DNA from 4 places in the Enterocloster citroniae genome. Region 1 is predicted to be linked to each of the others. Evidence: predicted binding sites of a transcription regulator. Region 1 holds the regulator's gene; each other region holds the start of a gene.
The links. Region 1 encodes Rex, which represses fermentation and respiration genes when NADH is low (regulators of the CRP and FNR family bind a similar motif). Its sites were predicted from a motif close to ATTGTTAANTANTTAACAAT; they were not measured.
Positions count from the first base shown of each region.

Region 2: ABID13_RS28075 (4Fe-4S dicluster domain-containing protein) is a predicted target of Rex. The motif match lies at 1,997-2,016, and genes of this name have one in related genera.
Region 3: ABID13_RS10655 (phosphotransferase family protein) is a predicted target of Rex. The motif match lies at 1,716-1,735, and genes of this name have one in related genera.
Region 4: ABID13_RS02425 (acyl-CoA dehydrogenase family protein) is a predicted target of Rex. The motif match lies at 1,650-1,669, and genes of this name have one in related genera.

Region 1 covers NZ_JBEPLZ010000049.1:7,094-10,831, reverse strand. The annotation lists gene alr (alanine racemase) at 1-416, opposite strand, end outside; gene ABID13_RS27975 (NAD(P)H-hydrate dehydratase) at 432-1,976, opposite strand; gene ABID13_RS27970 (redox-sensing transcriptional repressor Rex) at 2,083-2,745, opposite strand; gene ABID13_RS27965 (ABC-F family ATP-binding cassette domain-containing protein) at 3,031-3,738, shown strand, end outside.
Region 2 covers NZ_JBEPLZ010000051.1:783-4,520, forward strand. The annotation lists gene ABID13_RS28070 (holo-ACP synthase) at 1-118, opposite strand, end outside; gene ABID13_RS28075 (4Fe-4S dicluster domain-containing protein) at 361-1,812, opposite strand; gene ABID13_RS28080 (SpoIIE family protein phosphatase) at 2,073-3,251, opposite strand; gene ABID13_RS28085 ([Fe-Fe] hydrogenase large subunit C-terminal domain-containing protein) at 3,251-3,738, opposite strand, start outside.
Region 3 covers NZ_JBEPLZ010000006.1:269,615-273,352, reverse strand. The annotation lists gene ABID13_RS10660 (sensor histidine kinase) at 1-722, shown strand, start outside; gene ABID13_RS10655 (phosphotransferase family protein) at 866-1,615, opposite strand; gene glgB (1,4-alpha-glucan branching protein GlgB) at 1,774-3,738, opposite strand.
Region 4 covers NZ_JBEPLZ010000002.1:81,875-85,612, reverse strand. The annotation lists gene ABID13_RS02435 (acyl-CoA dehydrogenase family protein) at 1-280, opposite strand, end outside; gene ABID13_RS02430 (hypothetical protein) at 244-423, opposite strand; gene ABID13_RS02425 (acyl-CoA dehydrogenase family protein) at 439-1,623, opposite strand; gene ABID13_RS02420 (PaaI family thioesterase) at 1,884-2,282, shown strand; gene ABID13_RS02415 (LysR family transcriptional regulator) at 2,301-3,209, opposite strand; gene ABID13_RS02410 (CaiB/BaiF CoA transferase family protein) at 3,287-3,738, opposite strand, start outside.

The DNA of each region.
Region 1 (3,738 bases):
TTCATGCCGATCCGGTTCATCCCCGTATCCACTGCCAGATGGATATTGGCCTTTTTTCCCATCTTCACCGCGGTGTCGGAAAGCTTCCTCACCTCCTCGTACCGGAACATAGCCGGACGGATATCATAGTGGACCAGTTCCTCAAAACGGCTCTCATGGGTCACACCCAGTATCAGGATCATTTTCCGGATCCCATGACGGCGCAGTATAATGCCCTCATCAATGGATGCCACCGCATATCCCTCCACATACGGGTCAATGGTCCTGGCCACGGGTACTGCCCCATGGCCGTATCCGTCCGTCTTGACCACACCCATCATGGCAGTGGACGGAGGCAGGTTATCCCTCATGGCCTTCATGTTGGCTGTCACTGCATCCAGGTTTATGGCCGCATATACTCTGCTGTATGGTTTCATTTTCAATGCCTCCTGTTATTCATGCGCCACGGACTTCATGGCTGCTCCGATACAATCTGCCAGATCGGAAGCCAGAAGGCTGTGCTGTCCTATTTTCCCTGCTGCCTGCTCACCCGCACGCCCATGGAGATACACCCCCATAAGCGCGGCCTGTTCCTCCTCCATCCCAATGGCGGCCAGTCCGGCGATGATTCCGGTAAGCACATCACCGGAACCGGCTTTTGCCATGGCGCTGTTGCCGCTGGAATTCACATAGAGGGTGCCGTCCTTTCCCGCCACCACGGTGGCCGCATCCTTGAGCACACAGGTGATCCCGTAACGTCCCGCGTATTCCAGGGCGGCTCCTGTGAGGTTTTCTTTGACGGCATCTATACTCTCACCGATGAGGCGGGCCATCTCTCCCAAGTGGGGGGTGATGATGATATTTTCCGTAAAATAAGTGGTGAGATATGGATGTCCTGCAATGGCATTAAGGCCGTCCGCGTCAATAATGACCGGCACAAAGGCACTGGTCAGTATATCTTCCACCAGATACTCCACATAAGGTTCGCTTCCCAGCCCGGGCCCCAGCACCACCACATCAGCCCAGTTCATCTGTTCCTCTATCATCTTCTTAAACTCTTCCCTTCCCTGGATCAGCTGGTCCGAGGTGTAGGTGGCAATGATGGCTTCCGGCAGCCGTTCCTGAAGGATCTGGCGGTTTTCCTCCACTGTGAGCAGTTTCACAAGCCCCGCACCGGTGCGGTAAGCTGCCAGGGCGCTTAAATACGCTGCACCGCACATGTTTTTGGACCCTGCTGCGATCAGGACCTTCCCAAACGTCCCCTTGTTGGAATAGGCCGGGCGGTCCGGAATCAGACACAGGTCGCTGCTTTCATAAGTAAGCCCATACCCGTACCCCTCCTCCTGATCCCTCACGGCATCCAGGGCGCTTTCCGGAAAACCGATGTCGCAGACCCTGACGGTTCCCGCATAGGCACGGCCCGGATAGAGGGCGGTTCCCATCTTCTCCCATCCAAAGGTCACTGTCACATCCGCCTTCAGTGCCATCCCCATGACCTGGCCTGTGTCTCCATGGATCCCGGAGGGAATATCCACCGCCACTGTATGGGCGGCATGCCGGGCCTCCAGCATTTCCATACACTGCCTGTATTCCCCCTCAATGGGGCGGCTCAGTCCAACGCCGAATACCGCATCGATCAAAACAACGCAGTCCTCTCCCGCCGCTTCCTGCCACGGCCTCATCTGCATTCCCAGGTTCCGGGCAATGGCGGACTGGGCCAGAAATTCCGCAGTCCCACGGTCCGGATCCCCCACCACAAACAGGCTGGTTTTATATCCCTTCAGGTGCAGCATCCTGGCAGCCGCCACACCGTCCGCCCCATTGTTGCCCGTGCCGCACACGGCCCAGATCACATCCGCTTTCCCGGCAGTCTCCTCAACCGCCCGGGCCACCCACATGGCCGCCCGTTCCATCAGCACCATGGAGGGCACTCCAATGGTGTTGATCGTATAGGCGTCAATCGCCTTCATCTGTTTTGCCGTTACCAAAGTTCTCATCCCCGCTTACCTCCTCGCTATGAGCACTTAGAGACCGTATTGGGGTCTCCCGGAAATCAAAAACCGGCAAGCAAAAAGGTACTCTCCTTTGCTTGCCGGCTGTTTCTTACTTTGACGTTTTCCCTTCGATTTCCGCCTGATCGTTCATACTGCAAACCCTGTATGACAAACGCATCAGACTTTCGGACAGGTGTACATTCTCCACCACCACATCGTCCGGAACCACCAGATCAGTATGGGCAAAGTTCCAGATAGCTTTAATGCCGGCCTTTACCAGACGGTCTGCGATCTCAGACGCCTTTGTCTTTGGAATGGTCAGGGCTGCGATCTGAATTTCGTTCTCCTTGATAAAAAACTCCAGATCATCCACAGACCGGATCTCAATTCCGCGGATCACAAGACCAATGAGCTTTGGATTGATATCAAACATACCCTTGATAACAAATCCACGTCTCTCAAAATTCGTATAGTTGGCAATAGCCTGGCCCAGGTTTCCGGCACCGATAATAATCAGGTTGTGCTGCTGGTCAATTCCCAGAATCTTTGCTATCTCAGCATACAGGTACTTTACATTATATCCGTATCCCTGCTGTCCGAATCCTCCGAAATTATTAAGATCCTGGCGGATCTGTGATGCCGTCACCTTCATCCTGGCACTCAGCTCATTGGAAGATATGCGCTCCACACCCTCTTCAATCAGCTCTCCCAAATAGCGGTAATAGCGGGGCAATCTTGAAATTACCGCCTTCGATATCTCTTTGCGTTCCATCGTGTTCCACCTTCCCCTTACGCGTTTCTCTGATACATCAAAATGATCCAGATAACAGTATCTAAATCATACCTAATGGTTCTATTATAAACAAGCGTCAAAAAAATGTCAAACACGTTTAAGTATGTTCTTGAAAAAAATATCCTCTTATATTATACTGATGAGTGCAAAATAAAGAATTTTTGACAATAAAAAGCCTAAAAACCTCACAACATACAGCGAAACATTTTCGCATACAGGCGCCCCCAACCCAGGCGCTGAGTGTCTGGCACAAAGGAGTTACCCATGATTTTATCATGCAGCAATATAACCAAATCATTTGGAGAAAAACATATTTTAAAGCAGGTATCCTTCCACCTGGAGGAACATGAAAAGGCCGCCATTGTGGGCATCAACGGCGCGGGCAAATCCACCCTGCTTAAGATCATCATCGGAGAACTGTCCGCAGACCAGGGCGTGGCAGCCCTTGGCAAAGGCACCTCCATCGGCTATCTGGCGCAGCATCAGGATCTGGACAGCGAAAGCACCATCTATGACGCACTCTTAGAGGTAAAGCGCCCCATCATCCAGATGGAGGAACGGATCCGCAGCCTGGAGCTGGAGATGAAATCCGCCACCGGCGATGTACTGGAGTCCATGCTGTCCGAATACAGCCGCCTGAACCACTCCTTTGAGCTGGCCAACGGCTATGCTTACAGGAGTGAGATTACCGGTGTATTAAAGGGCCTTGGATTTGAGGAGGAGGAATTCACCAAACACATCAACACCCTTTCCGGAGGGCAGAAAACCCGCGTTTCCCTGGGCAAGCTGCTTCTCACCAAGCCGGATATCCTGCTTTTGGATGAGCCTACCAACCACCTGGATATGGAATCCATCGCCTGGCTGGAGACATACCTTAAAAGCTACAGCGGCAGCGTCATTATCGTGGCCCATGACCGGTATTTCCTGGACCGGGTCGTCACAAAGATCGTGGAGCTGGACAATGGAACAGCG
Region 2 (3,738 bases), on a different contig from region 1:
GTTTCAGAACTTCTTCAATTTCCTTTTCTGTAAACTGTCTTATGAATCCCCGCATTTGACTATCTACCATTGGCTCTACTCTTCCAGTTTCAAGAATATCAATTCCTATACCCTTCATGCCAAATTAACTATCATCATATCTACATACATATTAATCTATTGCTTATTGTATTTTAAATACCAAAAAAGGCCCCGGGAGCATTCATCTCCCAGGGCCAAGGCATCTATTTCTCACGCCCTGAAAAACACCCATTTCCAGGCCGTGATTCCACTCAACTTTCCTTCAGGAACCACCACATCCTGTGGTCTTTTTCATCATATCCTCTCAAATACCACAACCGGCATCTAAACTGCCGCAGCTTAATGCCGGTGCATAGAAAACGCATCCATGGGATACTTTTTCAGATTCTCCAGCACATTCCTCTCCTCAGCTGAACCAATCAGCTGATCCCTGGCTTTCTTGGCTTCTACCTCGGTTTTGTGTCTGCTGGGACCGCCTACGCAGCCTCCCACACAGGCCATTCCCTCGATAAAGTCCTCGGGAAGCCGTCCTACCTTTAAGAGCAGCAGGGCTTTCTTGCACTCTGCAGCGCCGTTGCATCGGTTTACCTTGATATCTGTGTTTTCATCCATCTCCTTCAGGCACTGAAGCACGGCTGCGGTAACGCCTCCGCCATTGCCAAAGCGCTTGCCGAATACGGAGCTCTCCTGATAGTCGTTCTCCGCCGGCTGAAGTTCCACGCCCTTGGCGCGCATCATGGCGCGGATCTCGCCAAAGGTCATGGCATAGTCTGCATTTCCCTTAACATTAAGGTCCAGGCTCTCACTCTTCTTTGCAATACACGGTCCGATAAACACAGTGATGGACTCCGGATCCTGGCTCTTGATCATTCTGGAAACCGCACACATGGGGGAAACCGTTGTGGACATGTTCTCCAAAAGCATGGGGAAATGCTGCTTGATCATGTTCACAAATGCAGGACAGCAGGAGGTGGTCATCTTTTTGCCTTCCTTGTGTGCCTCAGCCCACTCCTCGGCCTCGTAAGCAGCTGTCATATCGCCGCCCAGTCCCACTTCCACCATATCCGCAAAGCCAAGCTGTTTTAAAGCGATCCTCCAGCTGGCCATGGTCACATCCGGGCCAAACTGGCCTTCCGTGGCAGGCGCCACCATGGCCACGACCCTCTTGCCGGCCTTGATCAGGCGGATGACATCCACCATAAACGTCTTGGAACCAATGGCGCCAAAGGGGCAGCTGTGGATACAGGCGCCGCACTGGATACATTTCTTCTCATCGATCACACAGATGCCGTACTCATCATAAGTAATGGCATCCACGGGGCAGATCTTCTTACAGGGGCGCTCCAGATGTGCGATTGCATTATAGGGGCATGCCTGTGAACACTTTCCGCATTCCTTACACTTTGTCGGTTCAATGTAAGCGCGCTCCCGCCCCATGCTGATGGCACCGAAATTACAGGAATTCTGACAGGCCTTTCCCATACACTTGCGGCAGTTGTCCGTCACTATGTAGGAAGCAATGGGACACTCCTCACAGGCTGCGTTGATGACCTGCACCACATTGGAAGTATCCTTTCCTGCCGGACATTTCCCCTCTGCAAGGCGTACCCTCTGCTTGATGATCTCCCTCTCCTTATAAATACAGCAGCGGTAGGTTGCCTGGGGTCCGGGGATCATGGTATAGGGAATCTCCCCGCGTTTTTCCTCAAGATTCCCTTCCCATGCAGCCTTGGCCACTTCGTACAGAACATCATGCTTCAAGCGCAGGATCGTTGCATCATTGGTTACCATTCTCTTTTCCTCCTCGTTATGAGCACTTAGAGACCGTATTTGGGTTTCTTACGTGCGATACATGTCATCTCCACTTGGTGAGGTCCTAAACGAACCTAGTGGAGTGGCTCGTTATGAGCACTTAGAGACCGTATCTGGTTCTCTAAGTGCAGTGAAATACACCTCTATATCCATTCCATCCATGATTGTTAATAATATATCAACAACTGAAAATCTACTATATTTATGCGGAAAAAGCAAGTATTTAATGAGATACAAAGTTAATAATATGTAACGACTACTTTTTTACCCATCTCTTCGATCACACGTCCCAGCTGTTCCACAAGGTTCTGGCGGATACCCAGATCAAAGGGAAGGCCCGGGTTCTGATAGGCGCTGTTGATCGCTTTTCCAACATATAAATGCACTTCCGTACAGTCCTCGATCAGCACTTTGGCTACCATGGAACCGCCGTTGGGCTTATCCAGCTCCTGGAAGAATTCCTCGGACACGGTTTCATTCTTCACATACCTGCGCAGCAGCTGCAACACCCTGTTCAGGGTCAGTACACCCTCTGTCACCAGGTCCACGCCGTCCATATAGGCAATAGGCGGGATCTCCGGATCCACATAATCCAGGGAAACATCCAGCTTTTTCCCCAATACCCTGGACACAATCGTGGCGCTGGTCCCGCCGCACACAATGGTCTTGGCATTGGGATCATCCAGGAATTCATGGACCATGCGTACATCATCCTCCGGGTTGCGGGCAGGTCCGGTCATAAGGTGCACCGGCTTGCTGTCAATGATCCGCATGCATGCAACCGTGGTATCATCCCCCGGCCTGAACTGATAAAGCTCATCACAGGCCCTGCTGATGGATGCGGCCAGACGCATGGCTGACACGGTCATGGCATACTGGCGCACCGCATAGTCCGCAATGTCCTGCCACAGCCATCCAAAGTTTAGAAGCTCTCCCACTCCCGCATGGATAGTACCATCGCTCATAAGGATCAGAGCATCTCCCTTTTGGACCTTAAACCTGTACTCATTGATCTCCTTGCCCTGGATGACGCGGACATTCTTAGGAATCTTCATGAGCTTGCCGTCACGTATGAAAATACATCCCGGATTGTCATACTCCACCAGATAAGCATCGCCGTTGTGGTATACCTGCAGGATGCTGAAGGTGGAATATGCCACCTGCCGCACCTGGCAGATGGGCAGTGTCTCACTGATGGTGTCCACGCACTCTTCCAGGGTAGCGCCGTTTAAGAACATGGTTCCCAGTATCTTGGACGTCAGGGTGGAAAGGATATTGGCCTTGACGCCGCTTCCCATGCCGTCAGCCAGAATCATGATGTTGGAATCCGCGGTCTGCAGCAGTTCCACCTTGTCCCCGCAGAGGATCTCGGTGTATTTATTCAGGCTTTTATAAGCAACATCCACTGTAATTCCCATTATCTACCTCCGCTGCCGCCTGGTTTTTTCAAATCAGAACTGCTCAGATGGACATACCCCGTCTTTTTGCCTGCGGGAGCAGCGCTTCCTATATGGACATACCCTTTGGAGGCTTTCTCCTTAGGTGCCGCCCCGCTGCTGACTCCGGCTTCAGAGGCATTTCGGGCATCAGCTGCTGCAGGCGTCCCGGACGGTGTCCCGGATGTTGTACCGGACATTGTCCCGGATGTTGCACTGCCTGGGCTGGTACTTCCCGCGCCTGCACCGCCTCCCAGGTTTCCGGGTGTCATGACCCCGCTCAAAGGCACTGCGCCGCTTCCCAGCTGCACATTGGGGATATCCCGGTCCTCCTCACCCCCTGCATATCCTGCATCCGCCCCATCCTCCAACAGGGAATGGCACAGCTTGGTCAGGGTGGTCTTTGTCTCAGCCGTTGTCTCGCCTAAAAGTCCGGCGATCTCCTGGGCCACCATCATCTGCTTGTGGA
Region 3 (3,738 bases), on a different contig from region 1:
CGGCATATCTGGAAGTTCTGGACCAGAAATCCCAGCGCCTTAAGACGCTGACAGAGGATCTGGTGGAGGCATCCAAGGCCAGCTCGGGCAATATGAAGCTGGATATATCCGATATCGACCTGGTGGAGCTGGTCCAGCAGACCAACGGGGAATTTGAGGAGCGTTTTGTGATGCGCCGCCTGGAGCTGGTGTGCAATGTGCCTGATGAGGTGCTTATCATACAGGCGGACGGGCGCAGACTGTGGCGTGTATTGGAAAACCTTTACACCAATGCGGTAAAGTATGCCATGGAGCACAGCCGCGTGTACGTGGATGTGTCAGAGGAAGACGGAAAAGCCGTGTTTACCATTAAGAATGTGTCTGAGAATCCGCTGAACATCAGGCCGGATGAACTGACAGAGCGCTTTGTCAGGGGAGATGTGGCCAGGACAACGGAAGGCAGCGGCCTGGGCCTCTCCATTGCAAAGAGCCTGACTGAACTGCAGAATGGCCAGTTCCAGGTTATCATTGACGGGGATCTGTTCAAGGCAATGGTGTCCTTCCCCATCATGCACGCAGAGCATAAGACGGAGAGGATCGGTGTTGATCCTGCTTCCGTTGAAGCAGCCGCAGCTGAGGAGACAGAGCAGGAAGAGGTCAGGCACGACAATGTGGTAGCGGATGCGGAGCTGATAGAAGTAGGAGATTCTTCCAATCATTTACAAAATGAGGGAGAAAGCTGATAAATATTTCACGAAGAAAATGACACAAACCACAAAAATGTAAAAAATATACAAATATAATTAGTTAATATTACAGCGAAAAAAGCCCCCGGAAATTCCTTCCCGGGGGCCTTTTTGAACCCTAAATAATGTGTAAGCAGATTTTATTGGTATTCAAATACATTAATCCAACTCTCTAACAGTTCCTTTTCCTCAGGACGTTTGTAAACCAGCTGGGCGGCGGCCACGATGGGCAGCCATCCCTGTACATAACGTTTCTCTGTGCCTGTTTTTTCACAGAACAGATCCATGTACATCTCGGCTTTCTTTTTGTCCTTTAAGGAGAGAAGGAGGTAGGTTCTGGCAACATCGGCACTTGCATTGCCCTGGGAAGCATGTACCCAGTCGATCACGTACCATTTGCCGTCATCGCCCACAATGATATTGGTTGGGTTAAAGTCGCCGTGGCACAGCTTGGTGTGCTTTGGCATTCCGTCCAGTCTGGTCATCAGTTCGTAGCGCAGGTTATCATCCAGCTGCTCCTCTGATTTCAAGGCGCGGATGGTCTTTTCCTTTAACTTATTAAGGAGTGGGCATGCCTGAGCATGGATCAGCAGGTGCAGATCCACCATCTTATCCATGTACTCCTCAAGCTTATCCGGATTCTCATCCATCAGCTGCTGAAGGGTCTTGCCTTCAACAAACTCCTTGATAATGGACCATTTGCCATCCACAACAGATACCCCCAGAACCTTCGGGATGTTCAGGGCTTCGATGGACTCCACACGCGCGTTGCACAGTGCTTCATTCAATACCTCAGCCTTTGGAAAGCCCTCACAGAATTCCTTGATGGCAGTGTTTCCGTCACGGTAAACGGATTTTGTTTCGCTACTGGAAATTAATTGTTTTGCCATAATTACACTCTCCTTCCACACATTATAAACGGTGCTGCGACATAATACCCATCGCACTGCCTTTATTCTACTACAACAAGGTCAAAAAGTACATACCCAATTTGATAAATTTTTAACGTACTTTTTGGCCTTATATGACAATATTTCCTTATGATTTCCTAAAAACGGAAAATAGCTGTTCCGTATGGGGGAAGAGGATAGGAAAATGAATATGGCTGCCCATCACACTCGCCTTTGGAGGACTGGAAGCCGGGGGCTTCCGATGCCTTATAGGCGCCGTGGATGTTGTCCAGCAGCAGGGTGTATTTGCCTCGTTTGGGAACGCCCACCCTGTAATCCGGCCGTTCCACCGGTGTGAAGCTGATGATAAACAACAGGTTCTTTTTGCCTGTCTCATCCCTGCGCAGGAAGCTGAAGATACTGCGGTCCCCGTCATTGGCATTGATCCACTGGAACCCGTTCCAATCATTGTCCAAACGGTAGAGGGCGGGATATTTCTTGTATAAATGCAGCAGGTCCTTAACGTAATCCTGCAGCTCTTTGTGATCACCCTGGTCAGCCAGATACCAGTCCAGGGACACCTTCTCATCCCACTCATGAACCTGGGCAAAGTCCTGGCCCATGAACAGCAGCTTCTTGCCGGGATGTCCCATCATAAAGGTATATCCGGCCTTTAAGTTGGAGAATTTGTCCTGGTCCAGACCGGGCATCTTGTTGATCATGGAGCATTTTAAATGCACCACCTCGTCATGGGATAGTACCAGGATATAATTTTCACTGGTAAAATAGGTGAGTCCAAAGGTCATGCGGTGGTGGTTATATTTGCGGAAATAGGGGTCCAGCTTCATGTATTCCAGGAAGTCATGCATCCATCCCATGTTCCACTTAAAGGTAAAACCAAGCCCGTCCTCCTCCGGATGGGTGGTGACCTTGGGCCATGCCGTGGATTCCTCAGCGATCACCAGGGCTCCGTGGTTGCGTCCCTGCACCACGGTGTTCAGGTGTTTAAAAAATTCAATGGCTTCCAGGTTCTGGTTGCCGCCGTACTTGTTGGGAACCCACTGGCCCTCCTGGCGGCCATAATCCAGATACAGCATGGAGGCCACCGCATCCACCCGCAGGCCGTCCACATGGTATTGTTCCACCCAATAGAGCGCATTGCTGATCAGGAAATCCTTTACCTCATTCTTTCCGTAATCAAACACCTTAGTGCCCCAGTCCGGGTGTTCCCCCTTGCGCGGGTCCGAATATTCAAAGAGGGGCTCACCGTCAAAATCAGCCAGTCCATGGGCATCCTTTGGAAAGTGGGCAGGCACCCAGTCCAGGATAACCCCGATCCCGCTGCGGTGCAGGTAATTTATAAAATACATAAAGTCCTTGGGCATTCCGTACCGGGATGTGGGGGCGTAATATCCGGTGACCTGGTAGCCCCAGGAACCGTCAAAGGGGTGTTCCGCGATCCCCATCAGCTCCACATGGGTATAGCCCATCTCCTTGACATAAGCGGCCAGCTCATGGGCAGCTTCCGTATATGTATAGCAGCCATCCTTTTCCTCACGGTTCTTCTTGCGCCAGGAACCCAGATGGACCTCATAGATGCTTATGGGCATCTTCTGCACATCCTGGGCAGCGCGTTTTTCGATCCAGTCCTTGTCTGTCCAGTGAAAACCCTGTATATCCGTGGTGACGGAGGCGGTTCCGGGGCGGTATTCCGCGCTGAAGGCAAAGGGATCGGCCTTATAAAGGATCTTGCCGGATTCCGTGGTGATGGCAAACTTGTAGAGTTCTCCCATCTGCATTCCCGGATTAAAATATTCCCAGATGCCGGAGTCCGGTATCTTTGTCATGGGATTGGCTTCGGGGTTCCATCCATTAAAATCGCCAACCAGATGAACCTCCCTGGCATGGGGCGCCCACACCGCAAAGTAGATGCCCTCTTTCCCTTTATAGGTCTTGGGATGGGCGCCCAGCTTCTGGTAGATATCATAGTGGGTGCCGGCTCCGAACAGATAGCAGTCCAGGTCTGAGATAAATCCGGTGATCTGGGTTTTCTTCTTCTTTGCGGCGGATGCTGCCGGAGCAGACGGATTCTTGGTACCCGGATTGCGTTTATTAACTGCCAT
Region 4 (3,738 bases), on a different contig from region 1:
GGGCCACAAACGTGGTGACAAATGTGATCGCGTAACCGGCATCCACCTTTGCCAGCTCCTCAAAAATCATGGCCGTGGTCTCATAGCTCAGACCCGTTCCGCCGTACTGGGCCGGAATCTCCAGCATGTGGAGGCCCATCTTAAATCCCCAGTCAAACAATTCCCTGGGGCACTCGCCCTTCTCGTCCGCTTCCTGAACAAAAGGCTTGATCTCATGCTCTGCCATATCCCGTACCAGGGCGATCAGTTCTTTTTGTTCCTCGGTATACAGTAATGCCATTTTCTTTCCCCTTCCTTCTCGTTATAATGAGACATCTTCCCTATTCCGTTTCCCACACTGTTGGAATAAGAGGACAGGGCAGCCAGATCCGGCTGTTCATCCTGGCTGGCTGCCCTGCTCCCACGGGATCTTTTGGGCCACATCCCAGGGCCGTCCGGTTAGATCACATACTTGACCTGACCGCCGAACTTAACTGCACTCTTTGAAATGGTGATGCGCTGCACGGTGGGAGCGCCCTCTTCCAGCCACATGGCGCGGCAGTCCCGGTACATGCGCTCAACAGGCCCGTAAGGATTGTCCTCAAAGTATCCCACGCCGCCAAAGATCTCCAGCATCTCGTCACTTACCAGCCTTACGGTATCAATGCTGAACAGCTTACACATGGCAGCCTTTTCCTCAATGTACGGTCCCTCTGCCTCCACCTCGTAATCCCTGGCAAAATCATATACCATACAGCGCAGGGCATGGATATTCATCTGCATGTTGGCGATCTTCATCCTGATCGCCTGACGTGTGATGATGGGTTTTCCAAAGGTTACACGGTCAGCCGCGTACTTTAAGGACATTTCCAGCATCCTCTGGGCCATTCCCAGGTTGCTGGCCGCTATATGGGCCCTGGAAACAGACAGGGAGTGAAGGGCGATCTCAAGTCCCTGTCCTTCCTTTCCCAACAGGTATTTCTTGTCAATGCGGCAGTCCGTAAACTTAAGATCCCCGTGTCCGGCTCCCCGGCATCCCATCATATGAGGCATATTAATGACCTCAAATCCGGGAGCATCCATGGGAACAAAGAAAGCGGATAAACGGTCGGCCTTGTCGGACTCCGGATTGGTCACTGCGATCACATAAGCAAACTCACAGCAGTCCGTGTGGGAGATCAGTGTCTTTTCCCCGTTCAGTATGTAACTGTCTCCGTCTCTTACCGCTGTGGTGTGCAGGTCGGCGCCGGTGCCGCCGGCTGCCTCGGTCAGGGCAAAACAGGTAAAGACCGACTTATCCTGGAATTTAGGCATATACTCCGCTTTCAGCTCTTCATTTCCATAATCATCCAGGATTCTCCAGTTCAGATCCATTGCATAGTGGAGATGCATCCTCATTCCGCCCGGGCCCCTGGAAAACTCCTCCTGGACCTGAAGGATCTCAAGTTCCGACAGCCCGTATCCGCCGTATTCCTCGGGCAGTGCACACCGGTATAGATCATTCTCAATGGCCAGGTCATAAAACTCCTGGGGAAACTTGTTGGTCACTTCCACTTCCTTCTGGATCTCTTCCAGCGGGCCTTCGGCAAGCGCCCGGATCTGCATCAGATAGTCCTGGAACTGCTGGGGTGATAATTTACTCATAGGGTGATTCCTCCTTGCTGTATTGTTTTATCAATTTTTTAACAATCTCTTGATGTTTCCATTATAATATAATCTGATCCACATATCCAATCGTCCTTTTCCTCACTTTTGTGCACAATCTATAGATTATGTCTATCATATCTTTTTTCTATTGTGCACTTCACCTTTATGTGTTATATTGTCTCCATCACAATGGGTAATATGATACATTTATCCCAATCCAAATCATAACAATTCAAAGGCAGGAGGTAATGATTCACATGAGACAGGAAATACTGGAGGGCATCAGGCGTCATGTCCAATCCCTGGAAGGGCTGGAGCATGTCCAGATCCTGGAAATCGCGCCGGGCCATGCCAAAATCGCTTGGGACGTTCATCCGTCCGCCCTGAATCTTTACGGCAATCTTCACGGCGGTTTGATCTTCGCCCTCTGTGACATGGCCGCAGGAATGGCCACCTATGCCTACGAGGTGTCCAACGTGACCCAGCAGGGCTGTATCCACTTTATCAAAAGCGTGAACTCCGGAAAACTGTATGTGCAGGCGGACGCGGTGCACAAGGGGAGCCGGACCGTCATCCACCACGTTGGGGTCACCACCCCGGAGGGAAAAGTGGTGGCGGACGCCACCTTTACCATGTTCCTCTTTGACCCGGTGTAGGTCCTGTCCCGGGACAGCTTACGCCAGGGTGGATACCCCGCCAAATTCCGGGCCTCTGTCCAGTACATGCTGGATATAATTCTTCACGGCCGGGGTCAGGTAATTGTTCTTGTGGTACACCATATAGACCAGTCTGGCTTCTGCCTCCAGCTTCACATCCAGGTGGACCAGGTTGTCAAACTGTTTTAAAAGCGGGGTGTCGGCCACAATGGCAACCACCTGGTTAATGGCGGCATATCCCCCAATGGTGGTTTCATCATAGCCATAGTGGGTGGCTTTCAGGTTATGCTTTCTCAGTTCCTTTTTTATGATCCTTCCCACAGGGCTGTTCTCCGGATAGGTGAGGATCTCATAGGGCTCCAGATCCTCCAGCTTCATGGGCTTGCCCTCAAAGGCAGCCAGAGGATGGGTACTATTGACAATGGCCGTGTACTCCTGGGACAGAATGGGGGTAAAGCACAGGTCCGTCTCCCCCTCCGACATGGAGCAGAATCCAACATCATACGCGTCCGAGCGGACCCCCTCCACAATGGCCGGGGTCATGCCGTTAAACACATTAAATTTGACCGTGGGATTGCACTCCTGCATGTAGCTGTTAATGGACCTGGGCAGAAAATCCCCGCAAAGGGTGGGGATGCAGGCCACATCGATCATACCTCCTATGGTTCCGGAATTTTCCTTTGCATTGTCGATCCCAACTTCCAGTTCAACCAGGGCCTTACACACATGGACGTAGAAGTCCCGCCCATACTTGGTCAGCTTCACTCCCCTCCCTTCCCGCTGAAACAGGTCAATGCCCAGATCCCGCTCCAGGGACAGGATGGAGGCGCTGAGGCTGGGCTGGGTGATGTAAAGCTCCTGGGCCGCCTTGGTATAGTGCTGTACTTCAGCCAGCTTGCGGAAATAATAAAGCTGTGAAAGGTTCATTACAAAATACCTCCTTTTTAAAGCGCCTTGAGGGCTTTTGCCTTGCCCATGTTCCGGCAGGGCAAAAACCCCTTTTTTCAGTTTCCTGCTTCAGAAAATCCCGGTCCGTAGCTGGGGGCTGTGACGCTTTCCGGCAGCGGCGGGCCGTCATAGCATTTGACAGCGCCGGCCTGCTCCAGGCATGTGATCTCCTCCCGGCTGTAACCGTATTCCTCCATCACCCTCCTGGTATCCGCCCCAATGGGTCTGGATCTTACAAGGACAGGATCCCCCACGCTTTTCAGGCGGATGGGGCTGGTGGGCACGCTGACTTCCCCCAGGGAATCATAAGGGATCTTTCTCAGGATGTCGTTGTCATAGGCCTCCTGGTCATTTAAAATGTCGTCCATGGTAAAACATTTCTGGAATGGGATGTCGTTTTCCTTAAACGCCTTTTCCCAATAGGCAAAATCCTGTTTTTCAAAGGCCTCTTCCATCCACCGGATCATCTGCACATTGTTCCCAGTCTCGTTGAGCACCTCCAGGGTGT